2 regions of the Pseudoalteromonas undina genome follow, and region 2 is predicted to be linked to the other one. Evidence: predicted binding sites of a transcription regulator. Region 2 holds the regulator's gene; the other holds the start of a gene.
What was found. Region 2 encodes MetJ, which represses methionine synthesis genes. Its sites were predicted from a motif close to TAGACGTCTAGACGTCTA; they were not measured.

Region 1: a site for MetJ is predicted at 8,338-8,355, ahead of metK (methionine adenosyltransferase). Genes of this name have one in related genera too.

The regions. Positions count from the first base shown of each region.
Region 1 covers NZ_AHCF03000003.1:406,941-422,130, reverse strand. The annotation lists gene PUND_RS05545 (AAA family ATPase) at 1-472, shown strand, start outside; gene PUND_RS05540 (vWA domain-containing protein) at 474-1,661, shown strand; gene PUND_RS05535 (hypothetical protein) at 1,663-2,085, shown strand; gene PUND_RS05525 (GNAT family N-acetyltransferase) at 2,321-2,776, opposite strand; gene PUND_RS05520 (hypothetical protein) at 2,799-3,005, opposite strand; gene PUND_RS05515 (hypothetical protein) at 3,070-3,513, opposite strand; gene PUND_RS05510 (NRAMP family divalent metal transporter) at 3,665-4,897, opposite strand; gene hpf (ribosome hibernation-promoting factor, HPF/YfiA family) at 5,040-5,396, opposite strand; gene ppnP (pyrimidine/purine nucleoside phosphorylase) at 5,587-5,901, opposite strand; gene tkt (transketolase) at 6,200-8,191, opposite strand; gene metK (methionine adenosyltransferase) at 8,457-9,608, shown strand; gene PUND_RS05485 (hypothetical protein) at 9,748-10,293, shown strand; gene PUND_RS05480 (5-formyltetrahydrofolate cyclo-ligase) at 10,312-10,908, shown strand; gene rpiA (ribose-5-phosphate isomerase RpiA) at 10,960-11,613, shown strand; gene serA (phosphoglycerate dehydrogenase) at 11,623-12,852, shown strand; gene PUND_RS05465 (hypothetical protein) at 12,993-13,925, opposite strand; gene radA (DNA repair protein RadA) at 14,011-15,190, opposite strand, start outside.
Region 2 covers NZ_AHCF03000002.1:182,846-198,035, forward strand. The annotation lists gene PUND_RS01435 (methyl-accepting chemotaxis protein) at 16-1,896, shown strand; gene PUND_RS01440 (gamma-butyrobetaine hydroxylase family protein) at 1,968-2,342, opposite strand; gene hslU (HslU--HslV peptidase ATPase subunit) at 2,404-3,732, opposite strand; gene hslV (ATP-dependent protease subunit HslV) at 3,745-4,263, opposite strand; gene PUND_RS01455 (SPOR domain-containing protein) at 4,345-4,872, opposite strand; gene priA (primosomal protein N') at 4,893-7,076, opposite strand; gene rpmE (50S ribosomal protein L31) at 7,307-7,522, shown strand; gene PUND_RS01470 (malic enzyme-like NAD(P)-binding protein) at 8,047-9,288, shown strand; gene metJ (met regulon transcriptional regulator MetJ) at 9,360-9,680, opposite strand; gene metB (cystathionine gamma-synthase) at 9,879-11,126, shown strand; gene metL (bifunctional aspartate kinase/homoserine dehydrogenase II) at 11,176-13,521, shown strand; gene PUND_RS01490 (penicillin-binding protein 1A) at 13,570-15,190, opposite strand, start outside.

The DNA.
Region 1 (15,190 bases), on a different contig from region 2:
TGAGTTTCCAAACGATTTACTGCTCGAACTCGATAAAATGGAATTTCATGTATACGAAACCGGTGAGCGCATTGTGGCTAAAGAGCGCCCTATTGTGATCATCACATCAAACAATGAAAAAGAGCTGCCTGATGCGTTTTTACGTCGCTGTTTTTTCCATTATATTGATTTTCCAAATAGCGACGAAATGCAGCAAATTATTGATGTGCACTACCCGCATGTTAAACAAGATTTAGTTCGCCAAGCGCTAGAAGTATTTTTTAACTTACGCGAAGCCAACGGCCTTAAAAAGAAGCCATCAACCAGCGAATTGCTGGATTGGTTAAAACTATTAATGGCTGAAGACATAGACGCAAAAACCCTGCACGACAAAGCGCAAAAAGGCGGTTTAATGCCGATGTTTGGCGCGCTGCTTAAAAACGAGCAAGACATAAGCCTAATCGAAAAACTTGCGTTTATGAGCCGTCGCTAACATGTTGGTACAGTTTTTCTTCAAATTACGAGAATACCGCTTACCCGTGAGCCTGAGAGAGCTACTCGATTTAATTAACGCTTTAAAACAAGGCGTTATATTTGCTGATGTAGACGGGTTTTATCATTTAGCGCGCACTATTATGGTAAAAGACGAAACCCATTTTGACCGGTTCGATAAAGCCTTTAGCGATTACTTTAGCGGTATTGCCGACTTAGACCTACTCGAGAGCTTAAAACAGCAACACAACTTACCTGAAGATTGGTTGCGTAAAGAGTTTGAAAAGCACCTAAGCGATGAAGAAAAAGCCCAACTAAAAGCCATGGGTGGGCTCGACGAGCTAATGAAAACCCTAAAAGAGCGTTTAGAAGAACAGCAAAAACGCCATGCTGGCGGCAATAAGTGGGTAGGTACAGGCGGCACCTCGCCTTTTGGGGCATACGGCTATAACCCTGAGGGTGTACGTATTGGTCAAGACGGCAACCGCAATCGCCAAGCAGTAAAAGTGTGGGATAAGCGCGAATACCGTAACCTCGATTCTGACCGCGAAATTGGTTCACGTACCATAAAGCTGGCACTTAAAAAACTACGCAAATTTGCTCGTACTGGCGCAAGCGACACCCTTGATTTAAACGAGACTATTCGCGCGACCGCCAAGCAAGGCGGCATGCTCGATGTAAAAATGGCCCCCGAGCGCCATAACGCGGTAAAAGTATTGATGCTGTTTGATATTGGCGGTTCAATGGATGACTACATTCATACCTGTGAAGAGTTATTTAGCGCCGCCCACAGCGAGTTTAAACATTTAGAGTTTTACTACTTTCATAACTGTTTATACGAACACGTTTGGCAAGATAACCAACGCCGCCACTCAAACGTTATTGACACCATGACACTCATCAACAAGTTTACCAGCGACTACAAAGTAATATTTGTTGGCGATGCCACTATGGGCCCGTATGAAATTGCCTATCCTGGCGGCTCAGTAGAGCATTGGAATGAAGAACCCGGCAGTGCATGGTTAAACCGAATCACCAATCACTTTGATAAAGTCGCGTGGCTCAACCCACAACCGGTTGAACACTGGCCGTACTATCAATCAATTGATTTTATAAAGCAGCTAATGAACAACCGCATGTACCCGCTGAGCTTGGATGGGATAAGTAGCGCTATAAAAGAGCTGAGTTAAAATGAGTAATAGGAATACATTAAAATTAGTTTTGTTTGCATCACTTATTATAAATATGGTTTTTATTTCTATCTTTATAAGTGACTCTAAAAAAAATGAAAGCATTTATTTATTAGCAAGTAATGTTGAAGCTAAATGTTTGAATGATTGGAAATCACAAGACTCAAGAGTGCCTTTTATTACCTCTCATCAAATTCTAGGACCAGATCCTTTTGCTGAATATAACCTTTTAGAGCTGGGAGGTTATGATCAGTCAACATCTTTCACATACGAATTCTCAGCATGTTTTAAAGATAAATTTTCTACAGTAAGAACAATTGCAGAGATGAAATATGCTATTGATTTCATTGGTAAGCAATCAAAAAACGTTGGATTTTATAAATTACCAAATTCTGATGAAATTGTTGTTTACTCAAATGAGTAACAATTAGGCTAAATTGGCTAAACTCATAACTCGTTGAGTACGAACTATCGGGGTCAGGTCTTTTTTTTGCCACTAATTACATAAAGGAAAAATACAAGACCTGACCCTATTCATACACTTTTAAAATTTCATCGTCAGGATTTTGCCACTTTACTTGTGTACGTAAATTAGCAAACTCATCCAGTGCAGGGGCTTTAAATCCAACTTTATAAGCCATAATATCCCTTTCTCACTTTTAAAGCGCTTTACTCATAAACAAGCTATATGGATCTAGCTCATAATTCCCAAACGGTTCACACTCTTTAAAACAAAATTGGGCGTAGAGCTTTTGTGCGGGCAAAAATGCCTCTGCTGTTCCAGTTTCTAAACTTAGCTTTTTGTAACCTCGCAGTGTTGCCTGCTCAATAATATGCGTAAGTAGCTTAGCCGCTATGCCTTGGCGAAAATAGTTACTTGATGTACGCATTGATTTAATTTCGCCATGAGTTGTATTAAGCGCTTTTAATGCACCTACACCCGCTAAATTATTATCAATCCATAAGCTATAAAATGTTATGTTGGGGTGAGTGAGTTTACTCACATCAAGTGCATGTACGCTCTCAACAGGTGAGTGCTTTAGCATATCGTTATGATGCGTTTTTAATAGTTTTATGACGTGTGGGTTTGAAAGCTCGCCTGTTCTTATTTCCATTTACAACTCATTTTTCCGTGTATTAATATTTAATATAAAGCGCTAATAACTTTATATTTAACTCATCATTGCTAGAAGCTAAAACGCTACCGACTGATTTCGAGTGTTCTAAGTCCCCTATTCGCATCTCAAACCTTTGATTATCAAAACTATCAATAAAAATATGTACTTCTTTATCCTCATCATAAAATGATGCGAAGTTGTCTGTAATAAGCATATTAAATATCATAGTTTCTTCCTTGTAGATTAAACATAAAATAATGATTCCCTAGGACAATTTAAAGTTACAAGGCTTATAACGAAGGATTGCTATAAATTTTAAAATATTGATAAAAAATATTCTTTCTCGAAACTCCTTTAAGTGAAGAAATAAGAGGAAATAAGAACTCCTTACTATCTAGTATTTCTATTTTCCATTTAGTATCGCCAATAAAATGAAAAGTTAACGTGTTCGAGTTTTGAATATTATAATTTCGAAAAGATCCCGTTGAATACATGCTACCAATCGTAGCTGAATCAATAATATCAAGGCGCTCATTCAAGAGATGGATGTGAAGCATATCCTCGTAAGGAATGTCATCCGTCATAAAGACAAGGTATTTACAACCCGCTTTAATACAAAGCTCCAAATAAGTACCATCAACAACTTTATCTGTTTGCGTATTATTTAAAAAGATAAAGCTCTGTTCTGGAGACTTAGGGATTGTCTTAAATACTTGGCTTTCAAGTATGATCATCTTTTTCACCTAGCTATTACTTTTGACAGGCCAATTCTCGCCCACCGTAGGCTATCGTGGTCCACACTAGCAGGTATCTATGCAGAGAGCGTTTGGTTTGTACCTTTCACCCCGAACCTCGAACCTCGAACCTCGAACCTCGAATATAAAATCACATCAACTTCCACACCACAAACGCTACAGCAAAACCAACCAAGTACACCAAGCCTAACCAGGTTAAGCCACGCAAAAGTAGACTGTGTTTAATCGCAGGCTCTGAGCGCACTAGGCTGAAGTTAAGCCATGCAAAAACCGGTGTGGTAACAAACGCAAGTGTCATGGCAAAGGTAAGCATGGGGCCAAGAGCTGATTTAAAAAATAAGATCACCGCCATACCGGCCAATGCTTGTAATATAAGCCACGTATTTAAGCTGTGTTTTGATTGCTTAAAACCCAGTAGTTTATGCGATTCGTTAAGTGTGCGGGCGTAACCGTCAAGCACGGTGAGTGTGGTGCCAAACATACACAAAAACGCGATGGCAGATACCAAAGGCCTTGCCCACTCGCCAATAGTAAGTGCATACATATCAATCAGCTGTTTAGCAAAGGCTACACCGCCAAGCTCTATATTACTGCTTTGCCCATATTGCACTAACGCACCTAAACTAAAAAATACCAGCGCAAGCCCAGCGGTTAACCAATAACCTACATTAAAGTCGAATAAGCCTTGGCTTTTAGTCACACTTTGCTGAGCTTGTTTTTCTTTAAGCCACAACGAGCTCAGAGCCGAAATTTCAATAGGCGCTGGCATCCAGCCCATTAAGGCAACCATAAAGCCTAACATGGCAAGTTCATATGGTGAGGGACCAATATAGTTTACAGGAGCTACAGGGCCGTTATTTATAGCAATAACTAATGCGGTTATGGTTGCTATAGTAAGTAGCCCCATAATAGCTTTTGCAACGTTATCGAGCGCTTTAAAGTGCCCTAGTAATAATATAATTAAACACACAGCCAATATTAACCAGCACAATAAGGTAACAGGAATACTAATAGGTAATGCGTAGTGTAATAAGCTCGCAGTAAGCAACAATACGCCCGCGGTATTTACCACAGCGGCAATAATATTGAGGGCAATAAAACTGTAAAAATAGCCAGGCCCTTGATTTTTATACCCTTCGACTAAACTATTTTTAGTAGCGAGTGTGTACTCCATACCAAAACGAAAAAACGGGTACTTTAAAACGTTAACCACCACAATAAGCCAAAATAGCTGCCAGCCAAATAATGCGCCAGCTTGGGTCGATGCAACTAAGTGTGAGCCACCAATGGCAGCGGTTGCCATTAAAATACCTGGGCCGAGTGCCCCTAACCGAGACTTCCATGTGTTTTGTGTGTACTGCATTAACTTCTCAAATTTGGTGTTTTATGTGCTTTTATTATTAATTTTTATCATTAATAAACTGTGTGAGTGCATAACTTACCTAATTTACAGGCAATAAAAAAGAGCCCTTAGGCTCTTTTTAAAAATAACACATTGTTAGTTATTAATTTAAATCCATCTCTTGGATGATTTCGTGTGCTATTTCAGGTGTGGTACTTACAGGCTTTTCATGTAAGTTCGCTTTTATTTGCCCTTTACGATGCTTTAGTGCGGCATCGAGTTTTTTAGCTGCGCTTGAAATGGCTGGGTACATAACCTCGTTTTCCCCTTTAACTGATATTCGCGCACCTTCATAATTTGTACTAATTTCTGCTTGGAACTTGTGATGCTCTTTTGAAAGAATAATGTCGAGCGCTATCAATGATGGAAAATGACTCTCAATTTTAGAAAACTTTTCGTTAATGTGTTCTTTAATAGAATCAGTAACGTCAACATGGTGACCAGAAAGATTAATTTTCATAGGGTATCCTTTTTTATGTTACCTCACAGTTAGTATTGGGGGCTAAACGAATTAACACAAGAGAAAATAGCTAAATTTAGCAATTATTTATTACCCCACCTGATTTAGATCATTCATTTAGCATTAAGTATGCAAAAAGCCGCGTGATAGCGGCCTTTCAGAGGTGCTGATAATTTAACCATTCATGTAATTAATCTGTGTATGAACAGCAATAATCAGCAAAATCACTTACTTTTACATGGAAGCTGACATTAGCATCAACATTAAATGACTCACCCGCATTAAATGTTTTCCACTCGCTTTCACCTGGTAATAACACATCCCACTGCCCTGCTAACAACTCCATACACTCTTTTTGGTTAGTATTAAACTCAAATTCACCTGGTTGCATAAAACCCAAGGTTTTCGCTTCACCATTTCCTAAAAGCACAGTTCGGCTTGATACTTTGCCATCAAAATATACATTGGCTTTTTTAACCACACTAACGTTATCGAACTTTGGCATGTTAACTCCTGTTATTAATTTATAATTTTGTTACCTCCACAGTGCCTGATACACAAAAACCTTGCAAGTTAAGTGCTGTGAAAATTACTCATTTAGAAGCCAAAAGATTAAAAATGAACGACTTTATAGAGAGATATGCTTCGAGCAACGGGCTGCGAGTTTCGAACAGATCTTTTAGTAATTTATGCATAAAGAGGGCGATGAGACGCTGCGCTTTAGAGAGGTAATAAAAGTACAACTCATAAAAAAGCCCGCCCTGCTATACACAGGACGGGCTTTTAAATGTTAAAGCAGTCGCTTAAAACAATGCGTTTGCTTTATTAACGATGTTTTCTACGGTAAAGCCGAAGAATTCAAACAGCTCGTTAGCTGGTGCCGACTCACCAAAGGTGGTCATACCGACTACGGCGCCATTTAGACCTACGTACTTGTACCAGTAATCAGCAATACCCGCTTCAATCGCTACGCGACGTGAAACGCTTGCTGGTAATACGCTTTCTTTGTACTCAGGCGATTGATCTTCAAACGCATCAGTACACGGCATAGATACAACACGTACCTTTTTACCCTGCGCACGTAGCTCTTTCGCAGAGTCTTGCGCTAGTTGTACTTCAGAGCCGGTAGCAATAAGAATAAGTTCTGGGTTGCCGTCACAACTTAGGATGTAACCACCCTTTTTAACGTCGCTTAATTGCTGTGCATCACGTGCTTGTTGCTCTAAGCCTTGGCGAGTAAAGATTAATGATGTAGGACCGTCTTTACGTTCAATAGCTTGTTGCCATGCAATTGCCGACTCAACTTGGTCACATGGGCGCCAGTTGTAAAGGTTAGGCGTTAAACGCATGCTGGCAATTTGCTCTACTGGTTGGTGAGTTGGACCATCTTCACCTAAACCAATTGAATCGTGCGTGTATACAAAAATGCTTGGTTGCTTCATTAATGCAGCCATACGAACCGCGTTGCGTGCGTATTCCATAAACATTAAGAACGTTGCACCGTAAGGGATAAAGCCTTTATGAAGTGCAATACCATTCATAATTGCCGACATACCAAACTCACGCACACCGTAGTAAACGTAGTTACCACTTGCATCGTCTGCCGTTAAGCCTTTAGAGCCATCCCAAATTGTTAAGTTTGAACCTGCTAAATCGGCAGAGCCACCCATAAACTCAGGTAGTAACGGACCAAATGCGTTTAATGCATTTTGCGATGCTTTACGTGATGCTGGGTTTGCTGGGTTTGCTTGTAACTGCTCAATATACGCTTGTGACTTTTCAGCCCAATCAGCAGGTAAATCTGAATTTGTACGGCGTTTGTATTCAGCAGCGAGCTCTGGGAATGCTTGCTCGTATGCGGCAAATTTCTCATCCCAGCTTGCTTCAAGCTGTTGGCCTTTTTCTTTGTTATCCCACTGTGCATAAATGTCAGCAGGGATTTCAAATGCATCACCCGTCCAACCTAGGAACTCGCGAGATGCTTTAATTTCGTCATCACCTAGTGGTGCGCCATGACAGTCGTGGCTACCTGATTTATTAGGTGAGCCATAACCAATCACTGTTTTACAACAAATTAGCGTTGGTTTGTCGGTCACGCTTTTTGCTTCGCTAATTGCAGCACTTACAGCATCGCTATCGTGGCCATCAACGTCGCTAATTACATGCCAGCCGTATGCTTTAAAACGTGCTGGTGTGTCATCGCTAAACCAGCCTTCAACTTCACCGTCGATTGAAATGCCGTTGTCATCCCAAAATGCCACTAACTTGCCTAGGCCTAATGTGCCAGCAAGCGAACAGGCTTCATGAGAAATACCTTCCATTAAACAACCATCACCCATAAATGCGTAAGTGTGGTGATCAACAATGTCATGGCCTTCACGGTTAAATTGAGCGGCTAATGCTTTTTCAGCAATTGCCATACCTACGGCATTTGTGATCCCTTGACCTAATGGACCCGTAGTGGTTTCAATTCCTGGCGCATATCCATATTCTGGGTGGCCTGGTGTTTTAGAGTGCATTTGGCGGAAGTTTTTAATTTCGTCCAGTGGTAAATCATAACCACTTAAATGCAATAGAGAATAAATTAGCATTGAACCGTGACCATTTGAGAGTATAAATCGATCTCGGTCAGCCCACTCTGGATTTGTTGGGTTATGTTTTAGATAATCGCGCCATAATACTTCTGCGATATCAGCCATGCCCATAGGGGCTCCAGGGTGACCAGATTTGGCCTTTTGTACTGCGTCCATTGACAAGACGCGAATAGCATTTGCAAGTTCTTTGCGAGATGGCATGAATTCTCCTACCTTTATATGTATTTGCGCGGGTATTTATATACCTCCATTCTTACTTATTGTAGGGGCTGTGTGCAATTAAAAACCCATAAAAATAGGACATTATGAATATTTTTTAAGAACCATTTACTATTATATATTTTATTTAGACGTCTAGGCGTAAAAAAACTATGCAAGTTCGCTTGTTTTAGATAAAATACGCGCCTTAATTTTTTAGCGCTAATACCGACGTTTGTGAAGCGCAATATTTGTGAGCATAATTACAATGGCAAAACATTTATTTACTTCTGAATCTGTTTCTGAAGGTCATCCGGATAAAATCGCCGATCAAATTTCTGATGCGGTACTTGATGCTATCCTAGAGCAAGACTCTCATGCCCGTGTAGCGTGTGAAACTTACGTTAAAACCGGTATGGTTATGGTTGGTGGTGAAATCACTACTAGCGCATGGGTTGATATCGAAGAAATTACACGTAAAACAGTACGTGAAATTGGTTACACACATTCAGACATGGGCTTTGATGCCGATTCGTGTGCAATTTTAAACACTATTGGTAAACAGTCTCCTGACATTAACCAAGGTGTTGACCGTACAAGCCCTGAAGAGCAAGGCGCTGGCGACCAAGGCCTAATGTTTGGTTACGCATGTAACGAAACTGAAGTATTAATGCCTGCTCCAATTACTTATTCTCACCGTTTAGTACAACGCCAAGCACAAGTACGTAAAAGCGGCGAGCTTAACTGGTTGCGTCCAGATGCAAAATCACAGGTTACGTTTGCATACGAAAATGGCAAGCCAGTAGGCATTGATGCCGTTGTACTTTCTACTCAGCACAGCGAAGATGTATCGCAAAGTGATTTAGTAGAAGCGGTAATGGAAACGATTATTAAGCCAGTACTTCCTGCTGAGCTGATTACTAGTGCCACTAAATTCTTTATTAACCCAACTGGTCGTTTTGTAATTGGTGGACCAATGGGTGACTGTGGTTTAACTGGTCGTAAAATCATTGTAGATACTTACGGTGGCATGGCTCGTCACGGTGGTGGTGCTTTCTCTGGTAAAGATCCATCAAAAGTTGACCGCTCAGCGGCTTATGCTGCACGTTATGTTGCTAAAAACATTGTTGCTGCTGGCCTTGCTGACAAGTGTGAACTTCAGGTGTCTTATGCTATTGGTGTTGCAGAGCCAACATCTATCAGTGTTGAAACATTTGGCACAGGTAAATTAGAAGAAGCGCGTTTAATCGAACTTATTCGTGAACACTTTGACTTACGCCCTTACGGCCTAATTCAAATGCTTGATCTTGAGCGCCCTATTTATCTACCAACAGCGGCTTACGGCCACTTTGGCCGTGATGAATTCCCATGGGAACGCACAGATAAAGCAGACGCACTTCGCGCAGCAGCTGGCCTGTAAGCCACCTAGCTAATATTAAAACGGCCCTTTTTAGGGCCGTTTTGCTATGTGTATTAAGTTAGTCATAAAACAGTCTCGAACTGTTTAACATTTTAGGTATATACTCTGCTTATACAATAAAGCGTGTTAGGGATAAAAAATGGCCGACAATTTTCGTGTTATATTTGTAGGACTTGCAGAAGGCGCAGACAGCCAAGCAGTGACCAATGCACTGACAGAAAAACTAAAAACCTCACCTGAAAAGGTGGCGGCATTTTTTAATGGCAAGCCGCTGTTTGCTCCTAGCAACAAAGAGAAAGCCCTTAAGCAAGCTAAGTTACTTTCAACGCTGGGGATCAAAAGCAAACTTCAGCAAACAGCCCCTACACAAGCTACTTCTCAAAAAGCGCACGACAGCCAGCGAGATCAGCGCTTATTTGACGCCCTAGATTACATTACCAGTAGCCTAATTCGCCTTGAAGAAAAACTAGAAGATATTGAGCAACGCCTCCCTGAAGTTGAATTATCATTACCTGATGAAAATAATGAAGTATGGGAAGATGACGATTTAATGCTTGATGAGCCTCTCTCTACTGAGCCCAAAAAACGCGGCAACCTTGTTTTATATTCGCTGATTTCTACAGCCGTAATATTGCTTATTGTACTTGCTTTGTACTTATTATTTCCTAATTTATTCTCTTTTTAATTACGGTTAAGTTATTTAATGAGTAATAATCGCGCACAAATAAGACACGATATTCGTAAAGCACGTAATAACCTATCAAAAAACCAGCAAGAATTAGCCGCCGAATCGCTTAAAGTGAATTTTATTCAACACTTAAAAAGCATAAATCCGGCCAAAAAAAGCCATATCGCGCTTTATTTAAGTAATGATGGAGAATTAGATACTTCATTGTTAATTAATGAATTATGGAACACTGACCAGGCTATTTACCTGCCCATAATCCATCCATTTAATGGGGCTAATTTACTATTTCAACGCTATGAAAAAAACTCACCCATGAGAGCAAATCGCTATGGTATCTTGGAGCCTAAGCTGAATTGCTCTCAAATATGCCCATTACCTGAGCTTGATTACGTTTTAATGCCATTAGTGGCATTTGATAAATTTGGTAATCGCCTTGGAATGGGAGGTGGGTTTTACGATAGAACATTGGCACGTTTATACGAACAACATTGGCAACAACCGCAACTTATTGGCCTCGCACATGCGTGCCAACAAGTCGATGAGTTACCGATTGAATCGTGGGATGTACCACTAAAAACGATCATAACACCCGATAAAACCTACTGTTGGTAACAACTAATCTTGTAAACTAACAGCTATTTTGACACCAATGAGCAGACAACAATGACACAAGATGAATTAAAAAAAGCAGCTGCGTGGGCTGCACTCGAGTTTGTAAAAGAAAACACCATAGTAGGTGTAGGTACAGGCTCAACCGTTAATCACTTTATTGATGCCCTAGGCACAGTTAAAGACACCATCGTTGGCGCAGTATCAAGTTCAGAAGCATCTACAGCGCGCTTAAAAGAGCTTGGCATAGAAGTGTTTGAGCTTAACGATGTAGCAGCACTTGATGTATACGTTGATGGCGCAGATGAAATTAACGCCTTAAATGAAATGATCAAAGGCGGCGGTGCGGCGCTTACCCGCGAAAAAATAGTGGCAGCAGTAGCAAAACAGTTTGTATGCATTGTTGATGATACAAAACTAGTCGATACCTTAGGAGACTTCCCACTGCCGGTTGAAGTTATTCCGATGGCGCGCAGCTATGTTGCCCGCGAATTATTAAAACTTGGCGGTGACCCTGTGTATCGCCACGGTGTTGTAACCGATAACGGCAACGTTATTTTAGACGTACATAATTTAAAAATTACCCATGCTAAACAGCTTGAAACACAAATAAATCAAATTGTTGGCGTAGTCACCAACGGCCTATTTGCAGAGCGTGGTGCTGATAAAGTAATTATCGGCACTAAAAATGGGCCACAAATTAAATAGGATATGGTTATGAGTAAGGTATCGTTAGCAAAAGACAAAATTAAAATTCTCTTGCTTGAAGGTGTTCACCAAAGCGCTGTTGAAACGCTAAAACGTAACGGTTATAGCAATATCGACTACGTTAAAACATCGTTGCCAGAGGACGAACTTATAGAGCGCATTAAAGATGTGCACTTTGTAGGGCTTCGTTCTCGTACTCATATTAACGAATCTGTATTAAACGCAGCTGAAAAGCTAGTTGCTGTAGGTTGTTTTTGTATTGGCACAAACCAAGTAGATTTAAACGCAGCGCGTGAGCGCGGTATTGCGGTATTTAATGCACCGTTTTCAAATACTCGCTCTGTGGCTGAGCTTGTACTTGGTGAAATATTGCTGTTATTACGTGGTATTCCACAGCGTAATGCCGCTGCCCATCGTGGCGGCTGGTTAAAAACAGCTAATGGCTCGTTTGAAGCTCGCGGCAAAACCTTAGGTATTATTGGTTACGGCCACATTGGTACTCAGCTGGGTATTATGGCTGAAAATATTGGTATGAACGTGGAGTATTACGACATTGAAGACAAACTATCTTTAGGTAATGCTACACAAGTACATAACTTAACGCAGCTGTTGCAACGCGCTGATATTATTAGTTTACATGTTCCAGAGACACCGCAAACTAAAAACTTGATTGGAACAGCAGAGCTTGCCGTGATGAAGCAAGGCGCTATTTTAATTAATGCTTCTCGCGGTACTGTGGTTGACATTGACGCCCTAGCTGAAGCACTAACAGAGAAGAAGCTTAGCGGTGCAGCCATTGATGTATTCCCAGTTGAGCCTAAATCAAACGATGAAGAGTTTATTTCGCCACTACGTGAATTCGACAACGTTATTTTAACGCCGCACATTGGGGGGTCGACTCAAGAAGCACAAGAGAATATTGGTATTGAAGTAGCAGGTAAACTCGCTAAGTACTCAGATAATGGCTCAACTATTACAGCAGTTAACTTCCCTGAAGTATCATTACCAGAACTTGCCAACCGTAGTCGCTTGTTACACGTGCACCACAACCGCCCTGGCGTGTTAACGCAAATTAACCAAGCGTTTGCTCAGCATGGTATTAATATTGCCGCACAGTACTTACAAACAGACGAAGCAATTGGTTACGTGGTTATTGACGTAGACACCGTTCAATCTGAAGTAGCACTAAAAGAACTCAGTGCTGTTGAAGGCACAATTAGAGCCCGTATTCTTCACTAAATAATCAGCTATCAGCTATCAGCTATCAGCTATCAGCTATCAGCTATCAGCTATCAGCTATCAGCTAAAATAATAAAAGCCGTACTTGAATAATCAAGTACGGCTTTTTACATTAAACTGGAAGCTGGCAACTTATTCTATTATTTGCCTTTTACTTCTAAATTTATAAATTTAACCAGCTCTTCGGGTTGCCCTGCTAACATCATTAGCTGCTGATTTACTTCCATCATGGTTTTACCTTCAGGCAGTTTAGCTGAGACACTAAGCGAATTTAGACCTTTAGCAAAGTCAGTTAATGCTTGCGCTATTTCTTCGGTTACCGGCGCTTGCTGTAACTGTTGAGCTAGCATCATTTGCATCTGCTCTAGTGTCATACCTTGTTTGGCTAATTCACTTTCTAGCAAACCACTTAACTCGCCTTGGTTATCGAGCATTACACTCATAGTACGTGGCTCTAACTTGCTCATTGCTTGCATAATAAGTGTTTGCTGTTGCAACTCTTGCTCATAAGTAAGCGGTGTATCACCTGCTGTTTGCTGAGCTTTGCTTATTTCTAGTGAAGCATCCATAAGCGCTTTAGAATTAGCAAGTCCCATATTCATATCAATGCTGGCAATATCGTTGGCGTGCAGTTTAACAACTATATCGCTGTTACCTGATTGCTCATCGTAATCTAATGATGAGTGTAAATCATAACTGGCCGAGGCTAGTTGTGCATTAGTATCTGCAGGCAGTGTAGCGACAAAGCTTTTATCAAATTGGAAGTTCTTCAGTGTAAAAGCAGTATGTGGCGATATTTTATCGGTTTCGTAACCTGTCACTTCCACATGCTCAACCGTGGCAATATTTTCACCCTCAGGGCTGGTCACTTCTATATTACTAATGGCAACACTATTTGAAATAACACTCGCCGATAGTTCTGCATAGTTAAAGCTGGCACCTGTTTGTTCGCTAACCAAAGCCAACTGCTTATCAACCTCAGCGCGTACCTCTTGGGTTGCTACATAGTTTGCATAGCTTACGCCACCCACACCTGCAGCAATAATCGCGGCTGCAATCACTAATTTTTTCATGTTATTTCCTTATTAAACTCTTTACATAAGTGGCTTTAAGCAAGACTAACATTGAGAGCATAAGTCGTTAAGCACTTTTTGTTTGCTAATTAATTAAACTAAGTAGCTCGTGCACGGTTTTAACCGGCGTTATTTTGGCACCCAGCCCTTCCATTGATTTATGGTAGTTACGAAATGGGATAAATATTTCAGTAAACCCATGTTGCGCCGCTTCTTTAACACGGGGCACACCACTGTCGATTGGGCGTACATCACCATTTAAACTTAACTCCCCCATAATACAGGTGGTTCGTGGAACAACGAATTCGTTTAAACTACTCAAAAGTGCAGTAACAAGCGCTAAGTCAATACAGGTTTCTGATTCATCAATTTTTAAACCACCGACAATATTAAAAAACGTATCGTGGAATATTTTAGTTTTGGTGTGCTTACGTAAAATACCGGTGAGCATTTTGATCCGGTTCATATTTAAACCAACACATACTCGCTGTGGAAACTCTGCTTCGGTTTCAGTGGTTAAACACTGAATTTCTAGCAGTAAATTACGATTTCCTTTACGGATACAGGTAATTGTCGACCCCGGTGATTCAGTGGTTGAGCCCGATAAGAAAATTTCACTGGGGTTATCCACACTGAGCATACCGCGTTCACACATTTTAAAAATGCCGACGGTGTCTATATCACCAAAGCGATTTTTATTAGCGCGCAGGGTGCGCACTTGACCATCGTTGGTATCAATATGTAACAGTGCATCAACTATGTGTACTAAGGTTTGCGGGCCGGCTATTTCATTATTCTTATTTACGTGAGCAATAATAAACATAGTCACGTCGTTTTGCTTACAATATTGAGTTAATGCTTGAGCTGCACTTTTTACCTGAGAAGGTGAACCTGGGCTGCCATTAGCGGTATCGGTGACAACAGCTTGAATAGAGTCGATAACGGCAAACTTAATTTTGTTTTTATCCAGCTCTTCAATAATGGTTTCAACACTGGTTTCTGACAGTAAATAGAGTTCATCTTCGTTGTAATTTAGTTTTAACCGATTAACCCTATTTTTAAACTGCGATAGAGACTCCTCCGCAGTACAGTAAAGTGATGGCATACGCTGAGACATTCTTGCCACCAAATCAGATAGTAGTGTTGTTTTACCCGCCCCCGGATCGCCAGAAATAATATTAACCGAGCCGGTGGTTACACCACCGCTTAGTACACGGTCAAGTTCGCCAATTTCAGTAAGCTGCTTTTCAGCCTCAGAGGTTGCT
Region 2 (15,190 bases):
ATATAGGTATTTACAATGAATTTTTTACAAAATCTGACGATAAAACGCCGTTTGCAACTAAATGCCCTAGTTGTTGGCTTAGCAATGATTGTCATGCTATGCATTATCATTTATGAAGCACGTGTAATGCTTAAATTAAATGAAACAATTCAATACGCCGAAGAGCTTGATGTGCATGAGCTTTCGATGCGTAAATATGAAAAAGATTTTTTATTTTATAAAGATGAAAATAGCTTAGATTTATTCACCAATGAATATAAACAGCTTCAGCTAAAACTGGGGAAACTATCTGTTTTATCAAACGATTTAGATATTGCCATTGCTCAGGTTAACCAATTTGAGGCGCTTGCAAAGCAGTATTATGATGACTTTCAAGTTGTTGTTAATTTACAGCGAAAGATAGGTTTACACCCTAAAGATGCACTCTATGGCGAATTGCGTGAGTCAGTACACAACATTGAAACACTGCTGAACCAGCAAAATAATTATAAATTACTTACTACTATGCTGCAGCTACGCCGTGCTGAAAAAGACTTTATGTTACGTTTAGATACCAAATATTTAGACCGATTTAATAAATTGGGTGATGAGTTAAAACAACAAATAAATACCGCAGAAATACCTAGTAATATACGCAATCAATTAACCTCATTAATGACTAATTACCAAGGCAAATTTACCGCACTAGTCGATGCACAAGTCGCCTTAGGGGTTGATTTAGATTCGGGTGCTCTTGGGAAAATGAGAGTTAGTGTTAAGAAAAGTGATGATGTGGTTACTGCCATTACTACGGCCACTAAAAAGCAAGTGAGTGAGACAGCTCAGCAGGCGCAATTATTAGCAATAGCCATATTTATAGCTGCCAGTATTATTGTTATGGTCCTTGTGTATTTAACTAGCCGCTCAATAATTCAGCCTATTGAGAAAGTTTATCAAACTATTGACAAGATAAGACGAAACAATGATTTAAGCTTATTCATAGAGCACAAAGGAGAAGATGAAGTCACTAGGATGACCATAGATTTTAATAGCTTGATTAGCGACTTTAAAGATCTTATCTATGAAGTAAATACTGCTCTGACAACGCTTAATATAGCAACGGGTAACTTATCTGAAACAACCTCAGCAACTAGTTCTGGCATGCAAGAGCAATTGCATGAAGCGGACATGGTGGCAACGGCAGCCACAGAAATGCAAGCAACGATTCAAGATATTTCACATAATACAGAAGCTGCAGCTAAAAAAGCTGAATCAACCAATGTAAGTGCTCAACAAGGTCAAGTTGAAGTAGAGTCAACCATTAAACATATTAATGCTTTGTCTGATTCGCTTGGTAAGGCCTCTAGCGTGGTGTCACAGCTAGAAAAAGATGGTGAAACCATTGGCTCTGTACTTGATGTAATTCGTGCCATTGCAGAACAAACTAATTTACTGGCTCTAAATGCGGCTATTGAAGCAGCAAGAGCGGGTGAGCAAGGTCGTGGTTTTGCGGTTGTTGCAGATGAGGTGCGCTCACTTGCACAACGCACGCAAGAGTCAACTAGCGAAATTGAAGGTATTATTAACACCTTACAACAGCGTACCCAAGAGGTAGTGAGTATTATGCATCAGTGTCGTACTCAGGGTGGTGAGAGTGCAACACAAGCAACAAAAGCGGGTGAATTGCTAGGAGCAATCACTGTTGATGTGCAAACGATTATGGAAATGAGTACACATATAGCCACTGCTATTGATGAACAGAGTCAGGTAGCATCAGAGGTTAATAAAAATGTAGTCCGTATTCGAGATATTGCTGAAGGAGCTGCCGCTCACTCACAAACTAATGCGCAAACCAGTGAAGAGGTATCTGAGCAATCAAGGGTGCTTCATCAAGCAATCTCAAAATATAAAGTATAACTTTCCATAGAAAAAAGTGGCTTAATTGCCGCTTTTTTCTTACTAACTAAGCAGAAGCATCCCCACTGGCGCTAAGGTACAAATTTTATTGGTACGCTGTCTTTGTTATCTTCATACTGTTTAACACGTTCTAAATATGTGTCCCACAAGCTCGCTTTCTCAGCCTGCAGCTTAGCAAAATATTGCCAGCTAAATAGCCCGCTATTATGACCATCGTCAAACTCTAAACGTAATGCGTAATGCCCTACGGGTGTAATGGTTTTAATAGCCACAGCTTGTTTATTAAGTACCAACTTCATAGGTTCAGAGCCATGGCCTTGAACCTCGGCTGAGGGAGAGTGTACCCGTAAAAACTCCGCACTGAAGGTTGTCTCTGAATGATCATCAAAAAACACATCTAAATTTTTACTTACACTATGATAGTGCACTTTAGTTACTTGTTTCATCGTCATCTCACTTACAAAAAAACCTCCATGCTGGAGGCTTTTAGTATACATTAAACGGCTGTTAAAGAATAAAGCGGCTTAAGTCTTCATCTTCAACCAGCGCACCTAGGTGCTTTTCAACATAGGCAGCGTCAATAACTAAACTTGAACCCGCTTTTTCAGAAGCATCATATGAAATTTCTTCCATTAATCTTTCCATAACAGTATGCAGACGGCGAGCACCGATGTTTTCGGTTTTCTCATTAACCTGCCACGCGGCTTTAGCAATTCGCTCAATTGCATCGTCGCTAAATTCAACAGCGACTTGCTCTGTTTTGAGTAGCTCGCGTTGTTGTTCAGTAAGTGATGCGTGTGGCTCAGTTAAAATGCGCTTAAAGTCATCGGCTGTGAGTGCTTCAAGTTCAACACGAATAGGTAAACGGCCTTGTAACTCCGGGATCATGTCTGATGGCTTAGACATTTGGAATGCACCTGAGGCAATAAATAGCATGTGGTCAGTTTTAACCATGCCATGCTTAGTATTAACCGTAGAGCCTTCAATAAGCGGTAATAAATCACGTTGTACACCTTCACGGCTTACATCTGGGCCTGAGGCTTCACCACGCTTACAGATTTTGTCTATTTCATCAATAAACACAATGCCATTTTGCTCTACCGCAAAAATTGCTTGCTCTTTCAATTCTTCAGGGTTAACTAATTTACCGGCTTCTTCTTCGGTAAGTAATTTAAACGCTTCTTTAATTTTAAGCTTACGTTTAGTGCGTTTATCACCACCCATATTTTGAAACATACCCTGTAGCTGGTTGGTCATTTCTTCCATGCCAGGAGGAGCCATAATTTCAACATTCGGCTGGGCTTGCGCTAAGTCAATATCAATTTCTTTGTCATCTAACTGGCCTTCACGTAATTTTTTACGAAACGATTGGCGTGTTGATGAGTTTTCATCGCGCTGAACTTCACCGTATTGATCTTTCACTGGAGGCAGTAATACATCTAAAATACGCTCTTCTGCAGCTTCTTCTGCACGGTGTTTAAACTTTTTAGTTTGTTGCTCACGAGTCATTTTAATTGAAACATCAACTAAATCACGGATGATAGTTTCAACTTCTTTACCTACATAACCGACTTCTGTAAATTTAGTGGCTTCAACTTTGATAAAAGGGGCATTAGCAAGTTTTGCTAAACGACGCGCAATTTCTGTTTTACCTACACCAGTTGGGCCAATCATTAAAATATTCTTTGGCGTTACTTCTGTGCGTAAGTCTTCGTTTAACTGCATACGGCGCCAGCGATTACGAAGGGCAATAGCAACCGCTTTTTTTGCTTTTGCTTGACCAATAATATGTTGGTCTAGCTCATGAACAATTTCTCTTGGGGTCATATCAGACATGGCGAGTTCCTATTACAATTCTTCGATAGTTTGGAAGTTATTCGTAAATACACAGATGTTGCCAGCAATTGTTAGGCTTTTCTCTACAATTTCATGGGCACTTAAGTCGGTATTTTCTAATAAGGCGGTTGCAGCAGATTGTGCAAAGTTTCCGCCGCTGCCAATTGCGATCAGGTCGTTTTCAGGTTGTACGACGTCACCATTACCAGTGATGATCAATGAGGCAGTTTCATCAGCAACAGCTAGCAGGGCTTCAAGTTTGCGTAAGGCACGATCGCTACGCCAATCTTTAGCCATTTCTACAGCCGCTTTAGTTAGATTGCCTTGGTGCATTTCTAATTTGCTTTCAAAACGTTCGAAAAGGGTGAAGGCATCAGCAGTACCGCCAGCAAAACCAGCGATTACTTTGCCATTATAAAGACGTCGAACTTTTCGGGCATTGCCCTTCATTACAGTATTACCAAGAGAGACTTGGCCGTCACCACCAATAACAACTTTGTCATCACGGCGTACACTTACGATTGTAGTCATGTTATTCCTCATCATCGCGCTGCAAGGGGGCAGCGCGTAAAAAACGATTATGAAGAGGTTATATGGGTGAATGGTTTAAATTCAAGTCCAGCCCCAAATTCCGCAGCCAACGATATTAATTCGTTTTAGTTTGTTCTTATCACTTTCTGCTTGGCGCTTGGTTTCATAAGGCCCTAAACGCACCTTATACCAAATACCATTAGTACCTGTGGTTTTTTTGATCTCTGAAATTAGCCCTGCAAAGGCTATTTTAGCCTTTAAGGTTTCAGCTTGTTGATGCGTTTTAAATGAACCACACTGCATAACATACGGGCCTTTTTGTTCAAGCTCTTTCACTTCAACTTGAATTTCATGCTCTTTAATTTCTTTAATAAATTTAGGTGGCCGCGGTTTAGCTATTTCTACTTGTTTTTCGGCTGTTGGGTTTGCCTGTTTTTCAACAAGATCAGGATCGGCATTATTTTTAACAAACCAGAGTCCATATGCGAAACCACCCACAAGTACTAGTGCAATGAAAGTTAATAACAGCGGAAAAGGTTTTTTAGCCGGTTCTTGTTTGGTGTTTTTTCTATTTTTTGGTTTTTTATTAATATAATCGTGCTGTGCCATGGTGTTATGTGTGGCCTTACCTAAATCATGTCTGTAGGGTCTACGTCTAAACTCCAGCGAACTTTTTGAGCTAGTTTACTGGTGCTGAGATAATTAACCATTTGTGCAAGATACGGGTGTAAAATGCGTCGATCTTGCGCTTGAATATGTAATTGAAAACGATACATCCCCGCAATCTTTTCTAAAGGCGCAGGGATAGGTCCAAGCAATTGTATACCAGATACCCCATTGACAGGAACCAAATCCGTTAGAAAGTCGACGACTTGCTTAATGTTATGTCCCTGTGCACGAACTATCGCCATACTGGTGATGGGTGGTAACTGCGCGTCACTGCGCTCAGTGAGCGCAAAGCGGGCAAAATCTTGATAGCCGTTATTAACTAAATCTTGTAATAACGGGTGCTCAGGGAAGTGTGTTTGTAATAATACTTCACCGGGTTCACCAGAACGTCCCGCTCTACCTGCAACCTGTGTCACTAATTGAGCAAGGTGTTCTGTTGCCCTAAAGTCACACGAATATAAACCACTATCTACGTCTAAAATAAGTACTAAGCTTACATCCGCAAAGTGGTGGCCTTTGGCCAGCATTTGCGTACCGACTAAAATGCGTGCGCCACCTTGGTTTATTTCATCCAATGCTTTTTCAAGGCTGCCTTTGCGCCTCGTAGAGTCGCGGTCTATTCGGCTAATTGGGATGTCTTTAAATTCAGTACTCAAAAATTCTTCTATTTGTTCAGTGCCTTTACCGTTAGGAAATATCTGCGTGCTACCACAATCAGGGCATTGATGCGGTACTTGATATTGGTCACCACAGTGATGGCAAATCATCTGACCGATGGCTTTATGAAAGGTTGCACTCGTGCTGCAGCGATTACATTCACTTAACCAACCACACTCATGACATATTAAAGTAGGCGAAAAACCACGGCGGTTTAAAAATACCATTACCTGCTTACCTTTATTCAGGTGCTGGCGCATTATCGCTAGGCTCGCATGGGCAATACCGGCTTGATCAGGCTGACCTTTCATGTCGAGAAGCTTAAATTGATTATCGGTGGCAGTTTGTGCTCGCTCACTTAATGTGAGTAACTGGTATTTGTTATTAATTGCTTTGTGCAGTGTTTCTAATGCGGGAGTCGCACTGCCTAAAATAAGCGGAATGTTATGCTGATAAGCACGATACGCTGCTAAATCACGTGCATGATAGCGTAAAGTATCTTGTTGTTTAAATGAAGCATCATGTTCTTCATCAACCACAATCATCCCGAGTTTTAAAAAGGGCAGAAAAATACTCGAACGAGTACCTATAACGATGGCACAACTGCCTTTTTCACAAAACCGCCATGTTTGCAGGCGCTCGTTATCGGTGAGCGCTGAATGCCATAGCATAATTGGCGTGTCAGGGAAGCGGCGCCTAAAACGATTCACTGTTTGCGGTGTTAGACCTATCTCAGGAACAAGTACTAACGCTTGCTCTCCACGCTTTAACACCTCTTCAAGACACTGTAGGTAAACTTCTGTTTTACCGCTACCAGTGACACCTTCAAGTAAAAAGCTATTGAAACCGGTGCTTTGATTAATAGCTGTGCAAGCAATCGCTTGTTCTTTATTTAAGCGAGGCTTAGTGCCCACAGTAGGAGAGGCATGTTGCCATTGATTGTCATGTTCAATGGTTTGCACTATCAACTCTTTTGCCAACAGGCTATCAATAGTCTTTTTATTAAACCCGAGAGCTTTTAGTTCCGTTAATGATGACTTACCCGATGCAGATAATTGCTTAAGCAAGTTAAGCTGTGTTTTAGCTTTTAAAGATGGTAAAAGCGCCCCTTTATCAGTTAACGTCAGCATATTTATACTGGTTTTATCAGGGCATTCACCTTGGCGCAGCGCATTGGGGAGTGCAATATGAATAGTTTCACCTAGTGGATAACAATAATAACGCGCAGTAAACTTCAGCAGCTCCAAATGTTGCGCAGATAACACCGGCGAATTATCAATTACTTCAATAATAGATTTGATTTTGCCTTCAGGAACTTCTGTATCGGTTTTTAAACTAAGGATAACCGCTACTTTTCGTTGATTGCCAAAAGGGACGAGTACGCGCATGCCAGGCTGCAATTGAGTCAGCGGTGTTAATTGCTCATCCACTTTATAATCAAAGGTGCGAGGTAAGGGGACTTTTATTGCAACTTCAACAAAACACATAACAACTCAACTAAGAAACCTAATAGCCTAATGTACTAAAAATAGTATTAAAAGCCTACCGACAAATCAGTAATCAATAGGTGTTTGCCGACTTTTTAGTAAAAAGAATAATTAAAGCTTGTGTGCGTGCGGGTTGTTGGATAAAATTCGCGACCAATAAATTTGTTTTAACGACGTATGGTGCCAGACTTCGGGTTTGGAGAGCGATGCGGCCTTAACTAGAGGTTCCTATGAAAGAAGGTATTCACCCTAAGTACGAAGTAATTTCTGCAACTTGTTCATGCGGAAACAAATTCGAAACTCGTTCTACTTTGTGTAAAGACATTCACTTAGACGTATGTTCTGCGTGTCACCCGTTTTACACTGGTAAGCAAAAGATTTTAGACACTGGCGGCCGTGTTGATCGCTTCAACAAGCGCTTCGGTGCACTTAGCAGCAAAAAATAATTTTTTGTTTCTATGTAAAAAAAGCACCTTAGGGTGCTTTTTTTGTGCCTAAAATTCACTTATCCCTCCATTTTTATAACAGTTTTGTATTTATTATTTTTGCATAACTATTTCCTGTTCTTATTCCGAATATGCATAAACATTTGCAGACAAAATTGCCAATATTCTCTATATTTTTATTTGTTACACTTTAAATATGGTACTTAAATGTAGTTAACGTGAAGTTATTTGTATTTAAAGTTAAACAAAGTTCGGTATTTCACTATTTTAATTTAAGACTGAAAAGAGTATTTCATAAATATTGAATAAGGGTAAAAACGACCAGTAATTTTCATTTTTATGACGAATTTATATTTTAAAAATGTCAGGATAATCTAGGGAAGTTGCTGATAAATCACTTAAAATTAAGAGTTCTAGCATATAACAGGATAGACCTGATATTGCTTGGAATTTAAAAATAATAAAGGTATCGTAGAATAAAACTACCTCTCACTTTAACTTAAATTGCAGGATATAATCGCGTTATGTCAGATTTTCGTGAACAAGCACTACATTACCATGCCCATCCCGTTCCAGGTAAAATCAGTATTGAGCTGACCAAGCCCGCTGAGACGGTTAAAGACCTCGCGCTCGCATATAGCCCAGGTGTTGCAGAACCTGTTCGTGAAATTGCCGCTGATCCAGCAAATGCCTATAAGTATACTGGTAAAGGAAATATGGTTGCGGTTATTACTAACGGCACCGCAATTTTAGGCTTAGGTAATTTAGGCCCTCTGGCCTCAAAACCAGTAATGGAAGGCAAAGCATTATTATTTAAACGTTTTGCAGGCCTAGATTCAATTGATATAGAAGTTAAGCACCGCACAACCGAAGACTTTATCAACACGGTTGCGAATATTGCAGACACGTTTGGTGGTATCAACCTAGAAGATATTAAAGCGCCAGAATGTTTTGAGATAGAAAAAGCACTTATAGAACGTTGCAGCATTCCTGTGTTTCATGATGATCAACATGGTACGGCAATTGTAACGGCTGCGGGTATGCTAAATGCGCTAGAAGTACAAGGTAAAGCAATTGAAGATGCGATTATCGTGTGTTTAGGTGCCGGCGCTGCAGCTGTTGCCTGTATGGAGCTTTTAATTAAGTGTGGCGCACTGCGTGAACATATTTATATGTTAGACCGTAAAGGTGTTATTCATACACGTCGTGATGACTTAAATGAATATAAGCAATTATTTGCAAACAACACGGATAAACGTACTTTACAGGACGTAATTGAAGATGCCGATGTGTTTGTTGGTGTATCAGGCCCTAATTTATTAGCCGCCGATGATTTGAAGTTAATGGCTGACCGCCCAGTTGTATTTGCATGTTCAAACCCCGATCCTGAAATTGATCCGCAATTAGCACATGCTGCACGCAACGATCTTATTATGGCGACTGGCCGCTCTGATTATCCGAACCAAGTTAACAACGTACTTTGTTTTCCATTTATTTTCCGCGGCGCACTAGATGTACGCGCAAGTGAAATAAACGATGAAATGAAAATAGCTGCTGTAGAGGCAATTCGCAGTATTGCTAAAGAGCTAGTTCCGGCTGAAGTACTGACTGCTGCAGGTATCGATAAATTAGAGTTTGGTGCTAAATATATTATACCAAAACCTATGGATCCGCGCTTACTGCCTCGTATCGCCAAAGCCGTTGCTCAAGCTGCAGTTGATTCGGGTGTGGCACAAATTGATATGCCAGAAAATTACATGGCGTAATTTTAAGTGTAAATTAACGCAAAAAAACCTCAGCATTTGCTGAGGTTTTTTTATAACACAGATAAAGAAATTTAGTCTTCATTTAAAATAGGCACTTCTAGTCCCATTTCTTGCATTATTTTCTTCACCTCTTCAGGTACTTTTTCTGCGTTGTCTTTACGTAGATCATCATCATTAGGTAGCGGTTGCCCTGTAAACGCATGCAAGAACGCTTCGCATAAAAGCTCACTATTTGTTGCATGGCGTAAGTTGTTTATTTGACGACGGGTACGCTCGTCGGTTAATACTTTTAATACATTTAGCGGGATCGAAACGGTGATCTTTTTTACTTGTTCGGATTTTTTCCCGTGTTCTGCGTATGGGTGAATATATTCACCATTCCATTTAGCCATAAGATGTATCGTTGCCTCAGATTATAAATTGCTCACACAGCATCAAAGCGTGTAAATATGCGTGAAATTCTATCGGTTTAAAAAAGATAGTCAAATACTAGTTATTTAGCTATCTGGACATTTAAATGTTTTGACATCTTAAACTGCATGCGCTACCTTTTAGACGTCTAAACATCCAAAATAGTAAAGGTGACGAAAATGAGTGAAAAAAATAAGGCAACAATTGCTGTTCGTACTGGAATAGAAGCCGATAAACAGCATGGTGCGGTTGTTCCACCGCTTTATTTATCAACCACTTACTCATTTGCTGACTTTGATACCAAGCGCCAATATGATTATGGCCGCAGTGGTAATCCTAACCGTGACATTTTGGCTGAGGCGCTCACTGAACTTGAAGGCGGGGCTAAAGGTATAATTACCGCAACGGGCATGGCGGCTGTTCACTTAACAACCCAATTATTAAATAGTGAAGATACATTAGTGATCCCTCACGATTGCTATGGGGGCAGTTATCGTTTATTTACTTCACTGGAAAAACGCGGCTTATTAAAGCTAGAAGTGGTCGATTTCACTAAAAGCGAAAGCTTATCGCATATTCTTGTTATAAAGCCTAAGCTGATCTGGATTGAAACACCGAGTAATCCAATTTTACGATTAACTGATATTAAAGCGGTTACCGATATTGCTAAGCAGTGTGGTGCACTCGTTGCTGCCGATAACACATTTTTATCGCCGGCTTTGCAAAATCCGATTAAATTTGGTGCTGATATTGTGGTTCACTCCACTACTAAATATATCAATGGTCATTCAGATGTTGTTGGTGGTGCGGTTATTGCGGCTAGCGCTGAGCTTGGCGAAGAACTGGCATGGTGGGCAAATAATATTGGTATTACAGGGGCACCATTTGATAGCTATTTAACTCTCAGAGGTTTGCGCACGTTAAACGTGCGTTTGAGGCAACACCAAGAAAACGCACTCGCTATTGCACAGTATTTAGAAAACTCCCCGTTTGTTGCTCAGGTTTACTATCCAGGTCTTGAATCACATCCACAACATACGCTTGCTAAGGCGCAGCAGTTTGGCTTTGGTGCAATGGTTAGTTTTGATATCAAAGGCGATATAAACGATGCTGCAGCGTTTTTAACGCGCTTAAATGAATTTAGCTTGGCGGAATCATTAGGCGGAGTGGAAAGTTTGATTTGTCACCCCGCAACCATGACCCATGCAGGCATGGAGGCGACTGCTCGTGCAGAGGCTGGGGTGGGTGATACGCTTATTCGTATTTCGGTGGGTATTGAAGATGCAAAAGACTTACTTGCTGATTTAGACAGGGTATTTAATTTGGTTCGCCCCGGGCAAGCAGATAACGCGTTAGCTGCAAAAAATGGTGCTAGTGAGTCATTTGGTTCAGCAAAATTAAACGCGGCGCATCCGGCGTTATGGTAGTGCCTACCAATTTTGAAAATACAAAACATGAAGTCGAGTTGGTATTAACATGGTAAATCAGGTTCATAAATTTGGTGGTTCGAGTTTAAGCTCAGCGGATCGCTTTAAAAGTGTCGCAAATATTATTTTAACTCATGCTCAAGCAGGGGATTGTGTGGTGGTATCTGCTGCCGGTAAAACCACCGATACCTTGGTTAAATTGTGGCAAAGCTTCCAACAGCAAGATACCCAAGCGATTGCTGACATTATTTTATTAATAAGTAATCATCAATCTTCGCTAATTGAACAATTGCTTATAGCGGGTGCTAAGCATGAAGCACTCAATATACTTGCCACTGAGCTAAGCACGATTACCCAGCAGGCCAAGCAAGGTACCTTAGCTGAAGCGTGGCTACTAGCTCATGGCGAATTATGGTCTGCAAGGCTATTAAGCGCTTACTTAGGGCAACTTAACGTTAGTGCTTGCGCACATGACGCTAGGCAGTTATTCATATTAGACGCAGGGCAGCTACAGCATGCTAATAATCAGCAGCAGTGCTTAAAAGCCATAGATGCAAGCAAAATTAATGTCGTTACAGGGTTTATTGCGGCTAATTTACAACATGAAACCGTGACCTTAGGGCGAAATGGTAGTGATTACAGTGCTACTTTATTAGCACGATATTGCAATGCTAAAAAAGTGTCTATTTGGACTGACACTCAAGGTGTTTTTAGTACTGATCCGCGTAAGGTCGCTAATGCGATTAAGTATGCGCGGGTGTGCCGCGAACAAGCTAATTTATTGGCTAGACTAGGTAACCCTGTACTACATGCTAAAACATTATCGCCATTAAAAGGGACCGATATAGAGTTAATTGTTCGCAGTAGTTACGATCTTCAAGGCAGCCATACCGAAATAGTTAAATTAGGAATGAGTAAACAAAAGCGCTTTTTAACCACGATTAACAATGTGGATTTACTTACTGTTGATGACTTGAGTGAAGGCGAGGTAGCGCATGTTAGTCAGCTTATTCAGCATAGTTTGCATCACTTTGAACATGCGGGCGAAATTTACTTGGTAGTCCCTGCGTCGGCGACATATCAGGTGGTTAATTATTTTGCTGGCCGCGCCAACATTAGTGAGTCTAACTTAAATGGGGTTGCAATTATTGCATCAGAGCAAGATATAGCGATGCTCAGTGAGCAAAGTGCAGCTGTACTTCAAGCGCAATCAATCCATCCTAGGTTTACTCATTTTGGTGACGGTTATACGTTATTATTAACCGATCAGGTACTTGAGAGTGATGTGCTGAGCTTACTGCATGATAAATTGATCAATAAAGCGCAAGAAATAGCTTTAATTATTGCAGGGCTTGGTAATGTGGGTACCGAATTTATGCGCCAACTACCATCACAACTAGCCCGTTTATCATCAGGTTTTAACGTTAAGTTAGTAGCATTACTGCGCTCAGAGCAGATGCTGGTTAATGCCAATGGGTTAGATTGTGAGAGCTGGCAACAGCAAGGGGAAAACCATGCAAGCCCCTATCAGCAAGCTGATTTGTTGTCATACATTGATACGCTTGAGTATGAACATAAGGTAGTGATTGATATTACCGCCAGTGAATATTTTAGCCAGCTTTATAGCAAATTTGTGGAATTAAATTGTCACTTAATTAGTGCTAATAAATACGCAGGCACAGCTCCGCTGAGCTGGTATCAAGCATTACGTGAAGATTTGGCACAGCGCGGCTTACATTGGCGTTATAATGCTAGTGTGGGAGCCGGATTACCGATTAACTTTGCACTGGCCGACTTGCAAAACAGTGGCGATAAAATAACGCGTATAGAAGGCGTGTTTTCTGGCACGCTGTCATGGTTATGCAGTATGTATGATGGCAGCAAGGCATTTTCAGATTTAGTGCTTGAAGCACAAGCTTTGGGGTTCACCGAACCTGATCCGCGAGAAGATTTATCTGGCCGAGATATGCAACGCAAGTTGCTTATTTTGGCGCGTGAATTAGGTATTGAATTGGAACTTGATGACATTTCTTTATCCGCATTGATGCCCGATGAGCTAAGTGCGGGCAGTTGGAATGACTTTGTTGATAACAAGGCTAGTTTAGATACGTTTATCAAGCAGCACTTCGAAGCGGCTTTGCAACAAAATGCTGCACTGTGTTATACCGGATTGCTAGAGTTTAAAAACAGCAAGCTAAACGCTAAGGTAGGAATTGCCTATGTACCAAAAAGCGAAGCGGTTGCTAATTTAACACCTGGCGATAATATTTTTGTGATTAATACTCAGTGGTATAACCAAAACGCATTAGTGATACAAGGCCCTGGTGCGGGTAAAGAAGTGACCGCAGCGGGCGTGCACTCTGACTTATACTGGTTGGTACAAAATATTAGTTAGACCATCAAAAAGGCCGCAAATTAGCGGCCTTTTTAATGTTCGCTATATTTAAAATAGCTCTTCTTCAGTTTTAGTGTTTTCTTCAAATATATCATTTGGTTGTGATAACACATACTTGGTGGGAGCGGTGCCTTTTTCAAAGTATTCAAAACGGCTGGTGTAATCGTTTTTATGACTTAATAGCCCCGTTTCTAAGTCAATACGAATAGAAACCAACCCTTCAGGCGGTTCGATAGGTGCCGCAGGTTTACCATCCAGTGCGACTCTCATAAAATCCACCCATGCAGGCTGAGCTGTTTTAGCACCTGATTCTGCGCCTGATATTTGCCCACTTCCTAAGTTATTGTTATAGGTTGAGCGTCCCAACGTATTACCAGGGTTATCAAAGCCAACCCAAACAGAGGTCATCACATCGCGATTAAAGCCGCTAAACCAAGTATCTACAGAGTCATTCGTGGTGCCTGTTTTACCTGACAGATCGCGACGTTTTAGCGCTTGTGCACGCCATCCTGTGCCACTCCAACCTGTTTTATGAGACCAGCTACCACCCCCCCAAATTGCGCTGTTCATAGCACTGGCAATTAAAAATGCATTTTGTTTAGATATAATCTGCGGCGCGCAATTTGGTGCTACTTGCTCACTTAGCATTAGCGAGCTAGGCGTTGTCGTTTCATTATCACAAATTACAGTCGGGTTAGTTTTAAATAAGGTGTTGCCCATGGCATCTTGAATTTCTGAAATAAAGTAAGGTTCGATTAAGTGGCCGCCATTGGCAAAAGTACTCATGCCACGAGCTAACTCTATTGGAGTGATAGATGCGCTACCTAAAGCCAGTGATTCACTGCGATTTATATCTTCATTTGCAAAGCCAAATTTAAGTAAATGATCGGCTGTACGTTGCAAGCCAACACCACGTAATAAACGTACCGAAATCACATTTTTTGATTGTGCTAAAGCACGGCGAATGCGAATAGGGCCATTATAAATGGCAGGGCTATTTTTAGGTCGCCATGCGACACCTTGGCTTTTATCCCATTGATTTATAGGAGCATCATTTAAAATTGACGCTAAGGTGTAGCCTTTTTCAAGTGCAGCAGAGTATATAAATGGCTTAATATTAGAGCCAACTTGGCGTTTAGCTTGCACTGCACGGTTATATTGGCTTTGTTCAAAGCTGTAACCGCCTACAATGGCTTTTATACGCCCGTCTTGTGGGTCTAAAGACACAATGGCGCTTGCAGCTTCAGGGATTTGACTCAAAATATAGCTGTTGTCATCATTTTTACGCAGCCATATTTGCATGCCAGGCGTTAATATATCGCTTGCTGTTTCAGGAGCAAAGCTTTGGCGATAACGGGTGATAAACTTACGTGCCCACTTTAGATTATCCCAGGTCAATGTTGTGTGTTCGCCGCTTTTAAGTATTACTTCCGCGCTTTTGTCGGATACATTTAAAACTGCAGCGGCTTTTAGAGGGCCTAGTTCATTGGCCTCTTTTAAAATGTTTAATAACTTAGAATCAGAAGGTGTGGGCTCTGTTTGTGGATCCCATAAAATGGCTTCAGGACCTCTAAATCCATGGCGCATATCATAGGCATGTAAATTGTTAACCAAAGCCGTTTGTGCCGCCTGTTGAATATTTGACTCAACAGAAGTATACACTTTAAAT